Regions from separate parts of the Hahella sp. KA22 genome, predicted to be linked through region 2. Evidence: predicted binding sites of a transcription regulator. Region 2 holds the regulator's gene; each other region holds the start of a gene.
The links. The regulator LexA, encoded in region 2, represses DNA repair genes until DNA is damaged. The targets are predictions, from matches to a motif close to TACTGTNTANNTANACAGTA.
Positions count from the first base shown of each region.

Region 1: EUZ85_RS08650 (PA0069 family radical SAM protein) is a predicted target of LexA. The motif match lies at 1,983-2,002, and genes of this name have one in related genera.
Region 3: EUZ85_RS09830 (YebG family protein) is a predicted target of LexA. The motif match lies at 3,087-3,106, and genes of this name have one in related genera.

Region 1 covers NZ_CP035490.1:1,933,367-1,938,259, reverse strand. Annotated here, with positions in the region: gene EUZ85_RS08660 (transglycosylase SLT domain-containing protein) at 1-659, opposite strand, end outside; gene EUZ85_RS08655 (phospholipase A) at 822-1,841, opposite strand; gene EUZ85_RS08650 (PA0069 family radical SAM protein) at 2,018-3,109, shown strand; gene EUZ85_RS08645 (acyl-CoA thioesterase II) at 3,139-3,927, opposite strand; gene EUZ85_RS08640 (putative urea ABC transporter substrate-binding protein) at 4,204-4,893, opposite strand, start outside.
Region 2 covers NZ_CP035490.1:5,232,004-5,236,896, reverse strand. Annotated here, with positions in the region: gene EUZ85_RS23095 (DUF1329 domain-containing protein) at 1-667, opposite strand, end outside; gene EUZ85_RS23090 (DUF6586 family protein) at 1,050-1,508, shown strand; gene EUZ85_RS23085 (hypothetical protein) at 1,667-1,912, shown strand; gene lexA (transcriptional repressor LexA) at 1,958-2,560, opposite strand; gene EUZ85_RS23075 (NAD(P)H-dependent oxidoreductase) at 2,813-3,394, shown strand; gene EUZ85_RS23070 (collagenase) at 3,562-4,893, shown strand, end outside.
Region 3 covers NZ_CP035490.1:2,183,721-2,188,613, reverse strand. Annotated here, with positions in the region: gene leuA (2-isopropylmalate synthase) at 1-1,249, shown strand, start outside; gene codA (cytosine deaminase) at 1,435-2,685, shown strand; gene EUZ85_RS09830 (YebG family protein) at 2,726-3,064, opposite strand; gene EUZ85_RS09825 (ATP-binding protein) at 3,369-4,547, shown strand; gene EUZ85_RS09820 (response regulator transcription factor) at 4,619-4,893, shown strand, end outside.

The sequences.
Region 1 (4,893 bases), 3.3 Mb from region 2:
TTTAACACTTGCTCCCGAGTTTGTACTGGGGACTTTCCAACGATTTTACGTCGTACATTGCTTGGTCCCCAGTTGTAGGCCGCCAGAACCAGCATGGTCTGCGCCGTTCGATCTTCAACCTGACCAAAATAGCGATGTCTCAGAATTTTCAGATAAGCGCCGCCCAGTTTGAGATTGGTATAAGGGTCAGCCAGTTCTTTTTCCGTAGGATTTCGCGACTTTTTGTACAGACGCTTGTAGGCTTCACGACCTCCCGCTCCCGCCACCACCTGCATCAGGCCCATAGCGCCCTTTTCGCTGCGCACGTCTGGACGCAAACTGGATTCCGTTCTGGCGACGGCGTATAGCAGACGTTCTTCCATATCCAGCTCCACCGCCACCTTGCGCACTTCTTTGGCGTAAGCGTATTGAGGCACATGACCAGGAAAGCGATCCGCATCGTGAATAGGATCAGCATTGGAATAGTAGGCGGCGTGCAAGGCGTCGGCGTCTGGCAGTAACTGTCCATGACTGGGTTGAGCATTAAACAGACTCTGCATTCCCCCAAAGCGCCAGGCGCTAACTACCAGGCCGAGCATACAGGCGGCGATAAATGCGATAAACAGTGGCGTGATATATTGTTCAATTAAAGGATGAGCGGCGACAACTTTCTGCTTCATTCCCACTTTCTCCATCACATCTATATGGAGCCATTCTAATTTTCGGGGGAATTTAAGCTGTTTAAGCCGCGTTGGTATTTTGTTATTGAAAATTAAGCAAAAGCAAAATAATTAAAAACCTCGCCGGCGCGATAGCGTCGGGCCGGCGGGCTTATCAGACAATTAATACCAGTCTGTGAGCAGCACTCCAAAACCAATCCTTTGCGTGCGGTGGTTATAGTCAATCAAACTCTCGCCATAGCCATCGTAATACTCGATGTAACCTTTCAAACGCCCCTGCAGCGGAAAACTATAGGACAGTTGCACCGTCGTGTGGTTGTCATCGCGGCGGAAGTTGTTGAACAGGCGCATGCTGGCCACGTTCTCATTATGTTTATAGGTCGCCCCAAACTCGGCGTACCCCATATAGTTGTGGATATCGGGGTTGTCGTCGTCATCCCCGCTTTCCGGCAGACGCCACCAGGGTTTGACGCTGAAAGTCATACTTCCCTGATTGAACAGGAACGCCGTGTAGATGCGATTCCAGCTCCGCGACGTCGGTTCGGTGCGCCCATTCGACTGATGGCTCAACCCCAGCACATAATGCTCGGAGGTATAGCCAAACAGGCTCAGGTTATTACGGAACAAAAAGATCAGTTCGGGCTCGTAATTAGTTTCCCGGAAAGGTGCGGACAGAGACTGGTTATACAGCTGCCAAAACGAGACCTGGGTATAAGCGAACCAGAGGCTCATAGGCTCGGGGATAAAGTTACGCGCCAATTGCACTTTGAAACTGATCTGGAATTTGGTCTCCGAATGCTTTTGGCTCTCCAGGTCCATACTAGGCTCTCTGGTCGGGCTGTATGGCATCTCGTTGGGGTCGTCCACATAGGAGTACAACAGCAGATAGTTGGGCTTGTGGGGGATAATAAGGAAACGGTTGTCGGAGAAAGTCGTTTCAAACTCCAGGCGCTTATCGATATCGCTGGGCTGCCGGATATCGCCGAGGGGATCATCGTTCTGGTCCTCTACCCCGCCCGTTTGGGGGGCGTCTTCCTTACCCAGGGATTTGGCTACGCTGTCATAACAAATCAGGCGTTGCTGTACATCCTCCAGCTCATAGCACGCCAATATAGGCGTCTCGTTTTCTTCGGCGAAAACCGTCGCCGCCCCGAGTAGCAAAAGACACAATCCCCAACGCATTAAATCACCATTTCATCCTAACCCACTGAAGCCAAAGCGTATTTAACATCATACGCGAAAGCTTACAATCATTTATGTTTGAGCCCGAAATTACGATCCGAACATACCGCAGAAAATTCCTGTTGCCGTCCCCAGACAAAATACTGTACATTTAAACAGTATCTTGGAGGCAGGTTATGCAATACGGCGAAGCAAACAAAGGGCGTGGAACCGGGACCAATCCACACAATCGTTTTCACCCGCAACGCAGCGAGAGCGATCCCGCTGAAATCGCCGCATGGAGTGAAGTCCACGACGAAGCTTATCAGAAGCACCCGCAAACGGAATATATCCAGCAAAGCTGTCAGTCCATTGTCAGCAAGAATAATTCCCCCGATATTCCCTTCACCTACTCCATCAATCCTTATCAGGGATGCGAACACGGATGCGTCTACTGCTACGCCCGCCCCAGCCATGAGTATCTGGACCTGTCGCTGGGCCTCGACTTTGAAACCAAGATCTACTGCAAAACCAATGCAGCGGAAAAGCTGCGCATCTTTCTGGATCAGCGCAATTACCGCTGCGAAACCATTGCTATCGGCGGCAACACCGACCCCTATCAGCCCTCCGAACGGCAACTAAAAATCACCCGCAGTCTGCTCAATGTCATGGTCGACACCAAGCACCCGGTTACGCTGATCACCAAGAGCAACCTCATACTGCGCGATATTGACCTGCTGCGGGAGCTGGCGTTTCAGAATCTGGTCAAAGTCATGATCAGCGTCACCACCATGGACGTGAAGCTGAAAAATATCCTGGAACCCCGCGCGGCGAGCCCCAAAGCGCGTCTCAAAGCGATTGAGACCTTACGCCGGGAAGGCATCCCCGTTGGCGTCATGGTGGCGCCGGTAATCCCCGGCATCAACGACCCGGAGATTGAAGATATCGTCACCCAATGCGCCAACGCCGGCGCGCTCAATGCCGGCTATATCCTGTTACGTTTGCCTCATCAGCTAAAGGAGCTTTACGAAAGCTGGCTGCAACAGCACTATCCGCTGCGCAAGGAGAAAGCGCTCAACTTACTGAGGGAGTGCAGAAATGGCGAGCTGTATCAGTCCGATTTCCGTACCCGCCAAAGCGGCGTAGGACACTTCGCACGTCTGATCGAACAACGCTTCAGCATTGCCGCCAAGCGCAATGGACTTAATTTACGACGGGATTCCCCATTGCGTACGGACTTGTTCACGCCGCCCGGCGCATCCAGACAGATAGACCTGTTTTCCTTGTAGAGCGAGCCGCACGGCTCGCTCGGCAGGGCTTAGCCGAATACCGTTACGGTCTGCTGGCTGAGCGCCACCAATTCGCCGTTGGCGTTCCACAACTTGGAGCGGGTATAAGCATACCCTTCCGAAGCGTGCTCAACGTAAGCCTTATACAGACACAGCTCATCCGGTTGTATGGTTGGCGTTGGCTGCGGGAACTGGATAGACCAGGTCAGCGTACTGGCGGGAGCCGGCGTTTTCACCCAGGGCAATGTCGCTGGCGGCCAGGCGTCCACCAACCCAAGAATGTGACCCAGAGTCATCGCTGGCTCCGGCTGACGGAAGCGCACCCATCCCCCCATTTCTCTCGACTGCACGCCGGAGAACGGCAGGTTGCCGTAGGCGTAGTAGTAGTTGAAATGCTGCGTAAATTCGGGCGTGACGCCTTTGATGTATGGCATTTCAATACACTGATCGGGAACCTTCGCTTCTGGCGTCGCTTCGCCGGACGCATTGATGATGGTGTCCCGCGCCTTGCCGAAGCTGGCGAAAGCAGTGGCTTTCACTTCCCCTTGTTGAATTGCGCGGCCCAACACTTGGCTGACTGAACCGCCTTCGCGCAATAACTCACTGGCGACGGTTAATCTAGTTGGGGCGACGGGGGAGACGAACGAGATATTAAATTCACGCAGAGGGCGATCCTCGGAGAGCGACTGGCGCATGGCTTCGTAGATAAACGCCGCCACCAGCCCTCCAAAGGTCGAGCGACCTTGGGACCAGTCCTCGGCGATTTCTACATCGCATACTGAGTCGCTAACTTCTCCCAGGAGCTTGGAAAAAAGCATTGGAATTCACCTTTATTGCTTACATTGCTTCATGACGAAAAATGTCCTGGCCTCCTGACGTCATACTGCTACACGCCAACAGGCGCACACAGGATCGGGCGTTATTCGCCGGTCGCCGTCATCAGCGACCGAACGATGTTTACAACATTAACTTTAAATTGCAAGGCTCCACCGATTCCCTTCCAGCCGGTTTCGATTCCACCGACTCAAAGCTGAAAGCCGAAGCCTGTACGGGCGGGACATCACCTTTTCCCGCCCGCTACGACACAAAGCCTGTTACAGGGAGCCCTGTGCGGCCATGTCCATATATTTACTGGTAAAGCGCAGCTTGACGTTCTTCTCGTCACCCAGCACTTTGCCGTTATCGAACTCAATGCCGACAAAGTCAGCCGACTGCGCGGTAGCGCCAAACAAACCTTTGTCGAAGCTGAACTGACGCACGTATTCCATGGTCTTCTCAATTGCGTCGGATTTAGTGTAGTCGCGGGCTTCGGCGGGTGTGTAGAACATCGCGGTGGTGCGCAGTTGGGCTTTAAACTCAGGAACCGTCGCGCCAGTGGCTTCCGCCATATGCTCAACCGCTTCTTTACTGCCGGCGCCGCCGCTTATGATCGCCATGGTTTCATACCAGGCGCCGGTAAGCGCTTTTTTGAAGCGCTCATCAGCGTCTGTCTTCACAAATGTGATATCGAGAATTTCACCTGGAATCATGGAAGAGTCAAAAATCATCTGTGCGCCTTTGGCGTTGCGCGCCTGCTGCAAAGGTGGATTCCAGGTCACTACCGCGCCCTTGGAACTGGAAATGAAGGCGCTGGCGATGTCCGCATCGGAGGTATTCACTACCTTGACGTCTCTTTCAGACATGCCGTTTTTATCCAGCGCACGCGCCAGCATGTAGTGGGAAACGGAGAATTCCACCAGATTGATTTCCCGCCCTTTCAACTCCGCCACGCTGTGCGCGCTTTT
Region 2 (4,893 bases):
CTTCCGGCCGATTGTGCTGCTGAGCATACACAAAGAAATACTCATAGTCGGTTGTCACCGGCGTGTAAGAACCGTCTGGAAGCGTGGCCGCGAACGAAGAACGAAATGCCGCCTCTTCACCCCGGTAGCGCAGGATATGGTTCCAGATAATCTCCACTCCTTGATTTGGGATAGGAAATGGACTGGTGATCAAAGAGCCCTTAACGCCCGTGCCGCGAGGCATTAGTTCCGCCTTGGCGGCGTTTTGCTTCAGAGCGGCGTAGACGTGGTCAGGGTAAGAGGCGCTGCGGCGGCTGGGATATACTTTCAGAATGTAATCGCTTGGATACTTCTGCAGCAGAGCCTTGTGGCCTTCGGTCAGTTTGTCTGAATAATCCTGTGCATTGCCGGCGTTGATAATGAAACGTGGAAAGTCCGCATCAAAAGGGTCGGCATGCCATTTATCTGGATTGTAGTTCGCAGGCGGTTGCTTAATGCCTCCATCCCAAGAGGGTACTTCACCCCCTTCGCTGCCGGCCCTCTCGGCGCCGAGTGGCGTGAGATCCCGGTCCAAGCGCGCCACCTGATCCGGCGGCGCCTTAGCTGGGGCGTTTTGCGCGATTAGTGAAAATACGAGTAATACCAGTGCGTTATTTATATTTTTTCTTGCGTTACGGCTATAAGCCATGTCTTTCTCACTCTCTTTCTAGAAGTAACAGACAGTTCCCTTACTTTCTCTCCCTGGACAAAATTATAGCAGTCTAAAATATTATTCTAGTTTTCTCACTAGCGCCTTTGTTAGCGTTTATGGCGGGTTGCTGCTGAACGTTAACTTGTGTAAGGGGCGAGCCTGGGGTTCGGGTGCTAAGCTATGAGAAAGGGGCTGCTGATAGTTTGTCGCCATTTTCGCGGAAACCTGAGTCGGATGAGGTGGCAATGGTAGGAAATTTATGCGCCTAAACGAATCGGAATTGCGCCTCAGGAAATAGTCCGGAGAGGAATTTTTTATTAAAGAACTTATGGTTAAAAACCTATACACTAACAAAGAGCAATTGTTGATGAGTTAAGGTATGTCCGATAAGTGGCTGACTTATGTTAATGAAAACCTGTTTTTCGCCAAGCTGCAGTTGCAGTGGAAGGATACATCCTCAACGGTGGCGGAAAAGCAATGCGCCAGTCGGGCGGCTTTGCGTTTTCTACAGCAGGCGTATGTCGGCTTCTTGAACGAACTTGCGGAGCAGCGACGCATCAAAGTTAAGGTTGAGACGCTTGCTGACTTGGAAGGCCAGTTGGAGGTTGAATCGCCAGAAGTGATCAGCATGAAGCTGGCGGCGGCGCAATCCGATTCCTGGCTAGCTCAATTGCTGAAACAATTTGGGGAAATATCTCGGCCCCGAAAAAATGAAACGCCGCAGAATGAAAATATTATCGCCGCCACGTCAGCTCCATATGCAATGGAGTTAGCAGTGATGCTTGAGTCCATGCAGGCGTTCATCAACGAGATGAGAGAGCACAGTTTTGAGTGGTAGAGGTAAGCTTGAATGAAAGAAACCCTCTCAGGCCTCGACTGATAACAGCTTAGGAAAATGAATGAGGCGCCTGTGGCTAGTTTTCTGATTTGTTCACTCCCGGGTGTTGGGGCGATAGAAAACATGTCAGTGAGAACTTACGAGTAGGAGATTTGAAAATGGCATCAAGCTTCTTTGAAATTGTTCAATTGCCGAATGGCGATTTCGCTTTGCAACCCATGGGAGGCGGAAGCGAACATTTGGTGAAAATCAGCTTCGGTCAGGAAGCCAAGGCATATTTGGCGGAAAATGACGCAGCTGTTGCGCATGCAATGATTAATGCGGCGATTAAGCTGGTAGGAGATATGCGGGAAGAGGCGATTCGTCAGTCTGAGGAGGAAGAAAAGCCGAAAACCGTACATTAAAGGCCCCGGCTGCCCGCGTAAGGGCAGTCGGCGCTTCGTTCCCGGTTAGCGGCGAATAACGCCGACGCCCAGTCCTTCGATGTCCAACGGCTGTTGCGACAGATTCACTTCAATTGGCTCAAACTCTTCGTTTTCCGGCAATAAAAGCACTTTGTTTTTTTGACGCTGAAAGCGCTTTACGGTCACTTCATCGCCAATGCGCGCAACCACAATTTGTCCGTTGTGGATATCGGTCGTGCGATGCACCGCCAGTAAATCACCGTCGAGTATTCCCACGTCCTTCATGCTCATGCCTTTGACACGAAGAAAATAATCGGCGGAAGGAGTAAAGAAGGATGGGGGCAGTTCGCAATACTCTTCAATATTTTCCTGGGCCAGAATGGGATGGCCCGCTGCAACCTGACCGACAATTGGAATCCCCTGATTTTGCGTTTCCGTCGCTGGCAGCCTGATGCCGCGGGAGGCGCCGGGCACCATCTCTATAGCGCCTTTCTTCGCCAGGGCTTTCAGGTGCTCTTCCGCAGCGTTTGCGGAGCGAAACCCCAGACGATTGGAAATTTCCGCCCGGGTAGGTGGATAACCCGTTTCCTCTATATGCTCGCGAATCAGTTGTAAAACCTGCTCCTGGCGCTTGGTTAGCTTAATCACTCCACCCTCCGGCGACCTTAAAAGATCTGATAAAATTCTGTGTACACTATATGTTTATCCATGTCTGTTTATGTATACAGTAATGGTCTGGGCAAGTAAAGAAAAAATGTCTAAGTGACTGAGGTTTAAGATGAAAACTCCAATAGCGGACCACTTAACAAGTAAGCTGTTGAATATTGACCAGCAACAAATGCCTGTCTTGGTATATCGAGAAAAATATACATAGATGAATAGTCTCTCAGGGAGCAGCCTATGGGATCGCGCATTTTGATTATTCAGGGACACCCTGATCCACGGGGAGGCCGGTATTGTCACTCCTTGGCTGACGCGTATGCAGACGGCGCGGAGGCGGCGGGGCATGAGGTGCGTAGACTGGCGGTGGCGACAATGAGTTTTCCCTGGTTGCGTTCAAAACAGGAGTTTGAAGAACAGCCGCCACCGGAATCGATTATCGCTGCGCAGAAAGAAATCCAATGGGCTGAATGTCTATTTATTGTTTATCCGCTGTGGATGGGGGATCTTCCAGCGGTATTAAAAGCATTTCTGGAGCAGACGCTGCGACCGGGTTTTGCTGTAAGCGGTGGCGATAAGTGGCCCAAACGGCTACTGAAAGGGCGCAGAGCGCGTATAGTCGTAACCATGTGGATGCCTGCGTTTATCTATCGCTGGTTTTACCGCGCGCATAGTCTAAAAAGTCTAAAACGTAATATCCTGGGTATTTGTGGCGTTTCGCCGATTCAAACGTCGCTGATTGGCGCAGTGGAGGATTCTGATTCGCGGCCCCGAAAACAGTGGCTGGATAGAATGCGCGGGTATGGGGGTAGGGCGATATAGCCTTTGTTTTAGTTTTTGCCTTATCTGCTTGGCGACTTTGATACAATTTGATGCTTTTCTTAGACAGACCGATAACCCCTATCGGTATATCTTCATGGCCCGCACGGTAAAGTTCATAATCCGCAGCGTACTCTTTCTATCAGTTGTAAATCTCTTCAGGAATCGTAATGACGCCAGCGAACAGATGGTATAGAGCCCCCTTTGTGGTTGGCGTTGTCTTTCTTATTCTCACTGTCAGCGCAATGACATGGTCGAAGGGCGGTGGAGAGTTTTTTAAGTATTTTCGACACAACTCGGAGCAGCCGGAAAAGTTATCAGAATTGCCCCCGCCGCTACCGGCGTACAGTCGAGCAAAAGAGGACGAACCTTACTACGAGGAAGAGGGCAAGTCTGACTGCTATTTGGATGGTCTTTCGGGGCTCTCAGGTGACGAGTTTGTTCTCGCTATATGGGGAATGGATCATGACTGTGTGAGGGACATGGTCTTCTTGGAGGAACAAACTCTTCCCGGTGTATTCTCAGAAGCTAACATGTCCGCCGTGACGCAAGCGGCCATTTCAGGATCATCTTATTTTCAAGACGACAACTTCTATGAACTGACGAACCTCATTCAATACTTACATGCGGGGTATGTATTAGAGAGAAACCGCTCGCGTAAGATGAAGCTATATGGAAAGGCGTTGCAGAAACAGGTTGCGGTAGCCGTCGTTCAAGTCACCAATAATGCTCTGCACGGTGTTATTGGAGCAGATGGCGCGCGATTGGCCGTGTTGTCTTTAAAGCTGGTAAACAGTTCTGATAATCAGGGAACGGTTGTCAATGACTCGGTCGCCTGGTTAGAGAAACTGGGCAGGCTGACCGACGCCAATGGGCGTTATGATTCGGCATTAAACGAGCTTTTCAATATCTACTACAAAGGCCATGACAATGACGCCTTTATTGACATTGCCTCTCATGATCCACAGTTTCCTAATGCGCTCTATCGCTTCATTGTTAATAAAGATTCGTGGTTAGTAGGGAGCCGGGAGTATCTATTGATGAATGCCGTCAAAGAGCTTGGGCGCTTTCTGCAGTATAAAACGATAAAGGATGATACAGGCCACTTCATACGTAATCTGATTAACAGGTATGACCTGAGTCGTGATACAGCGAATGTGTGGAGCATTCTGGCTGGCTCTGTGGATTACTACGATAAGTCGAACTGCAGGCTGTACAATGCCTGCGACTTTAGAAAGCGCGTCGAGACCGTTATTTTGCGCCGGGAGCGCATGTGTGGCGGGACGGTCAGAATAAGGGCTCAAACCATGACAGAGGAGCAATTTGACTCAGCCTGTGAGGCTTTGTCTCGACGTGAAGATATCTTTCACCAGATGCTGAACAGTGATAGGGAGCCCGTTGCTGACGATCAGAATGACTCTCTGGAAATGGTTATATTTAAAGATTCAGACACATTCGTCGATCTGGGCTGGCTTTTGTTTGATTCCGACGCGGTGACTGCA
Region 3 (4,893 bases), 3.0 Mb from region 2:
CATCAAAGCCATTGCGGTGCGCGGCGCCCAGGAAGTGCTGGCGCACGCTGAAAAGCATCCGGAAACCCAGTGGAGTTTTGAGTATTCTCCAGAAAGCTTTACCGGTACTGAACTGGACTTCGCCCTGGAAGTCGTCAACGCAGTGAACGCCGTATGGCGCCCGGAAAACGGCCGCAAAGTCATCATCAACCTTCCCGCGACGGTTGAGATGGCGACTCCTAACGTCTTCGCCGACCAGATCGAATGGATGTGCGATAACATCCATCAACGGGAACACGTTATTGTCAGCGTGCACACCCACAATGACCGCGGCTGCGGCGTAGCCGCGGCGGAACTGGCGGTGATGGCGGGCGCTGACAGAATCGAGGGAACCCTGTTAGGCAACGGCGAGCGCACCGGCAACATGGATTTGGTCACCATGGCCATGAACCTGTACTCCCAGGGCATCGATCCTATGTTGGACCTGTCCGACATGTCAGAGATTATCGACACTGTCGAGGCTTGCACTGAGATCAGCACGCACCCGCGCCATCCTTACGCTGGCGACCTGGTCTTCACCGCATTCTCAGGCAGCCACCAGGATGCGATTCGCAAGTGTCTGCATAAACGTAAAGAGGACGACGTCTGGAATGTGGCGTACCTGCCTATCGATCCTTTCGACCTGGGCAGACGCTACGAAGAAGTGGTTCGCATCAACAGTCAGTCCGGCAAAGGCGGCGTCGCGCACGTACTGGAGCGTGATTACAACATCAGTCTGCCACGCTGGTTACAGATCGAGTTCGCGAAAGTCGTGCAACATGAAGCGGAGTCTGAAGGCGGCGAAATTGACTCCCGCACCATCCATCGCCTGTTTGAAGAGCGCTACCTGAGCACGCCCAAAGGATGGCGGTTACGCACCTACGATATGCATAGAACTGACGAAGCCGTGCAGGTGCAAATTGAATTCGGCGACGACGCCATTATCTCCGGCATCCGCGGCCAAGGCCATGGCGGCGTGGAGGCGGTGGCCGCCGCACTGGAGAGTCGCTACCGGATCAGCATCGCAGTAGAGGCTTACGATGAATTCGCGCTTGGCGAAGGCACAGACGCCAACGCCCTCGCCTGCATCAAGGTCATGATTAACGGCGCGCCATTCAGCGCCGCCGCATTGGCGGAAGACACCACCACCGCCACCCTGCAGGCGTTGTTGTCGACCGTGGGCAGACACGCCCAGATCACTGCCGACAGCAGTCAAAGGGAAGCCGTCTAACTCTATACCCCATTGGGCCCTGCATCAGGGCCCTTTTTTTATTCCTATCCCGTTTCACCCTCATCGCAACCTCTCTTGTCTATCATCTGACACAGTGGCGCCTGATATTGCTGGAAGCTGTCGACAGTGGCTGGTCATTTACGGAGAATGTCCGCTTCAGAACAAATAATCAGGTGAGTCCCTCAATGAAATACGTCACCAACGTCCGTTTACGCGGCCAGGACGGTTTACACGCCATTCAGATTAAACAGGGCGAAATAAGCGCCATATTGCCCATGGCGGAGCTTCCGCAGTCGGACGTGGAAATTTTGCTGGACGCCGGCGAGCGTCTTGTCAGCGCCCCCTTCGTCGAACCCCATATCCATCTGGACGCAACAGGCACCGCTGGCGAACCACGCTGGAATATGAGCGGCACATTATTTGAGGGCATTGAGTGCTGGGCTGAACGCAAAGCCATGGTGACCCATGAGGACGTTAAACAGCGTACGCGCCACACCCTGAAAATGCTGACCCAATATGGCGTGCAGGCGGTACGCTCTCATGTTGACGTTACTGATCCAACGCTGACGGCGCTGGAAGCCTTGCTTGATATTAAACAGGAAGTAGCGCCCTGGATTGAGCTGCAGCTGGTGGCGTTTCCACAGGAAGGTATTCTTTCTTACCCCAATGGGGTTCAGTTGATGGAAAAGGCCGTAGAGATGGGCGTCGATGTGGTCGGCGGCATCCCCCATTTCGAGTTCACCCGCGATTATGGCGTGGAATCAGTCAAAATCCTTATGGATCTGGCGCAAAAATACGACCGCCTTGTCGACGTGCACTGCGACGAAATAGACGACCCCGGCTCCAGGTTCCTGGAAGTGCTGGCGGCGGAAGCATTGAAACGGGATATGGGCCATCGGGTAACCGCCAGCCATACCACCGCGATGCATTCCTACGACAACGCTTACTGCAGCCGTCTATTCCGCCTGCTGAAAATGTCACAGATAAACTTTGTATCTTGTCCGACAGAGAGCATTCATTTGCAAGGCAGATTCGACAACTTCCCCAAACGTCGCGGCGTTACTCGGGTGAAGGAGCTGTTAGAAGCAGGTCTTAATGTCGGTCTCGGCCAAGACTCCATTCAGGACCCATGGTACTCCCTCGGCAATGGCAATCTGCTGCGCACCTTGGATTTCGCGCTGCACATATGCCACATGATGGGCTATGACGACTATCGCAATGCGCTGGACCTGATCAGTCATAACAGCGCCAAAGTGCTGAACATTCAAGACCGTTACGGCGTAGAAGTCGGCAAACCCGCCAACTTCATCCTACTGGACGGACCTGACGACTATGAAGTCTTGCGCCGCCAAAGCGTGGTGACAGCCTCCATTCGCGCAGGCGACATCATCATGCAACAAACACCAGCTATAGTGACGCAAAATATACAGCTTTAGACTGTTTACATCTAAGGGACGCTGACAACGTCCCTTCTCATCAGCCCTTGCCGGCTATCGCCCGCACTTTGCCGCTGTCTTTAACCTTGGCGTTCTCTTTAGTCTCTTCTTCTGTGCTGGGAGCAGACTCTGGCGACTCTTCAAACAACACGTCAACTTTGCCTTTGAACGCGGTTGCAAACGCTTCCTTGTGATTAGCGACCAGCATGCCGATTTCTTCCGCTAAACCTTCATTCAAAGAAGTCAGGCGTTGCGCCAGGAAATGAGATACGCCTTCGGCAAGCTCAAGCTTTTTATCATGATCGTCAGCTTCTTTCTTGGATTTAAACATCTGTTGTGATGGGTCTCTGTCACTCATATACAGGGTCACTACGGCCATTTTGTCGCCTCCTAAAATTAGCCTCTGTATATTCATACAGTTTCAAAGTCAGGTCAAGAGCGTCACACAAGATTCATCCAAATACAGTAACCACCTGAAAATAAAGGCGCAATGAGTTGATTTTTACTGCAAACACAAGAGATAACCAAATGGTAATAGTCCGAATATATGATTGCGCCTCGTCGCGCAAGGCATTTAGGATATCCGCCAGTTTGACGTTCGGATTAAGCGGCATTCTCGCTCATCAGCATTAGGGAGTGCGAGGTTTAATCCAGGTATCTGACAGTGCAGGGAGGACAGAAAGATGCTTATGTTAAAAAACAGGCTTGCAGCCAATGCGTATCAGCCTGACATCATTGCGTACAAGGAGCCCAAAGCCGCCAACGCCTCCCATGGCGGTGAAAAATATCCGCTCTTGAACGCCCTCCCCTATCCCACCGCCGTGCATTCTCGTCAAGGCGAATTCATCGCCTGCAACACTTTGTTTCTACGTGAGTTTAGTAGCGGCGGAAAAACACAATCCCGGCTGACGTCTCATCGCGACTCATTCCTACAACTGTTCCAGCCTGTTGAATGCAAAGAGGCGCACTTAAAAGGCGACGCGTTTTCACTGCAGGCGCATTACCCGGAAACCGGCGCTTTTTATACGCTAAACAGCGCGCCGTTTCATGACGCCGAAGGCGTGAGATTAATGTTATCAGTACAGAAAGTAGATGAGCCTTCACTGCTGCTGCTAAGACCTGAAGACATGCACGCCCAGTTGCAGCAAGCCTCCAAAAGTATGTCGATTGGCGAGATGGCGACCGCCCTGACCCATGAGCTGAACCAGCCCATCGGCGCTATTCTCAATTACCTTAACGCCGCCAAGCTACTGCTTGAAAAACATACCGGCGTCGATAAGCCGGAAGAAGCAGTGCAACTTGCGATTCGGCAGGCCCATCAGGCAGCGGCTGTGGTTGCTCGCATACGCAAATTCGTCAACTCACGAGAGCCTCGCGCAGATGAAATCTCACTGCGCCAGTTAGCTAGCGGCGTGCTGGAGCTTCTGCAACTCGAAACCCATAGACGCCAAGTGAAAACCCGATTGCAGATAGCGGCGGACATACCCAATGTCTGTGTGGATAGAATCATGATCGAGCAAACCCTGGGAAATTTGGTCCGCAACGCTATGGACGCCATGCGCGACACGCCTATCCATGAGCGCGAGCTCATTGTTGGCGCTCAGGTCATTTCAGCCGACTGGGTCGAGGTAAGCGTGACGGACAAAGGCTGCGGAATACCACAGCGCCTCCGCAACCGACTGTTCACCCCCTTCTTCACCACCAAGCCTGATGGGATGGGTGCGGGTCTCGCTATCAGCAAGTCCTTCATCGAGCTTCATCATGGAACTCTGGGATTTAAAGACAACCCTGACGGCGGCTCCGTCTTCTCTTTCACTCTGCCGCTAGCCCCATCTGCGACGCCTGTACGCCCTCCTGACTAAATGATTGCGAGCCGCCAGAAGCGCGGCATTCCAAATTATTTTTGTGGATACATCTTTTCGAAGAGACAAGCATGAACGCAGCACAAATTTTACTAGTAGACGATAACGAAGACTTTCGCCGCTCCACCGTCTGGATGTTGGAGGCAGCCGGCTTACAGGTAGAAGATTTCAATCGGGCCGCAGGCCTGTTAGCGAGACTTCAGCAACTGGAAGATGCAGCCATTCCATTAAGCGATAAATGCGTCGTGACCGACCTGCGCATGCCTGATATGAACGGGCTCGAACTGATGGAGGAATTACGCTCGCGTCGTCTTTCCATTCCGGTCGTCCTCATAACCGGACACGC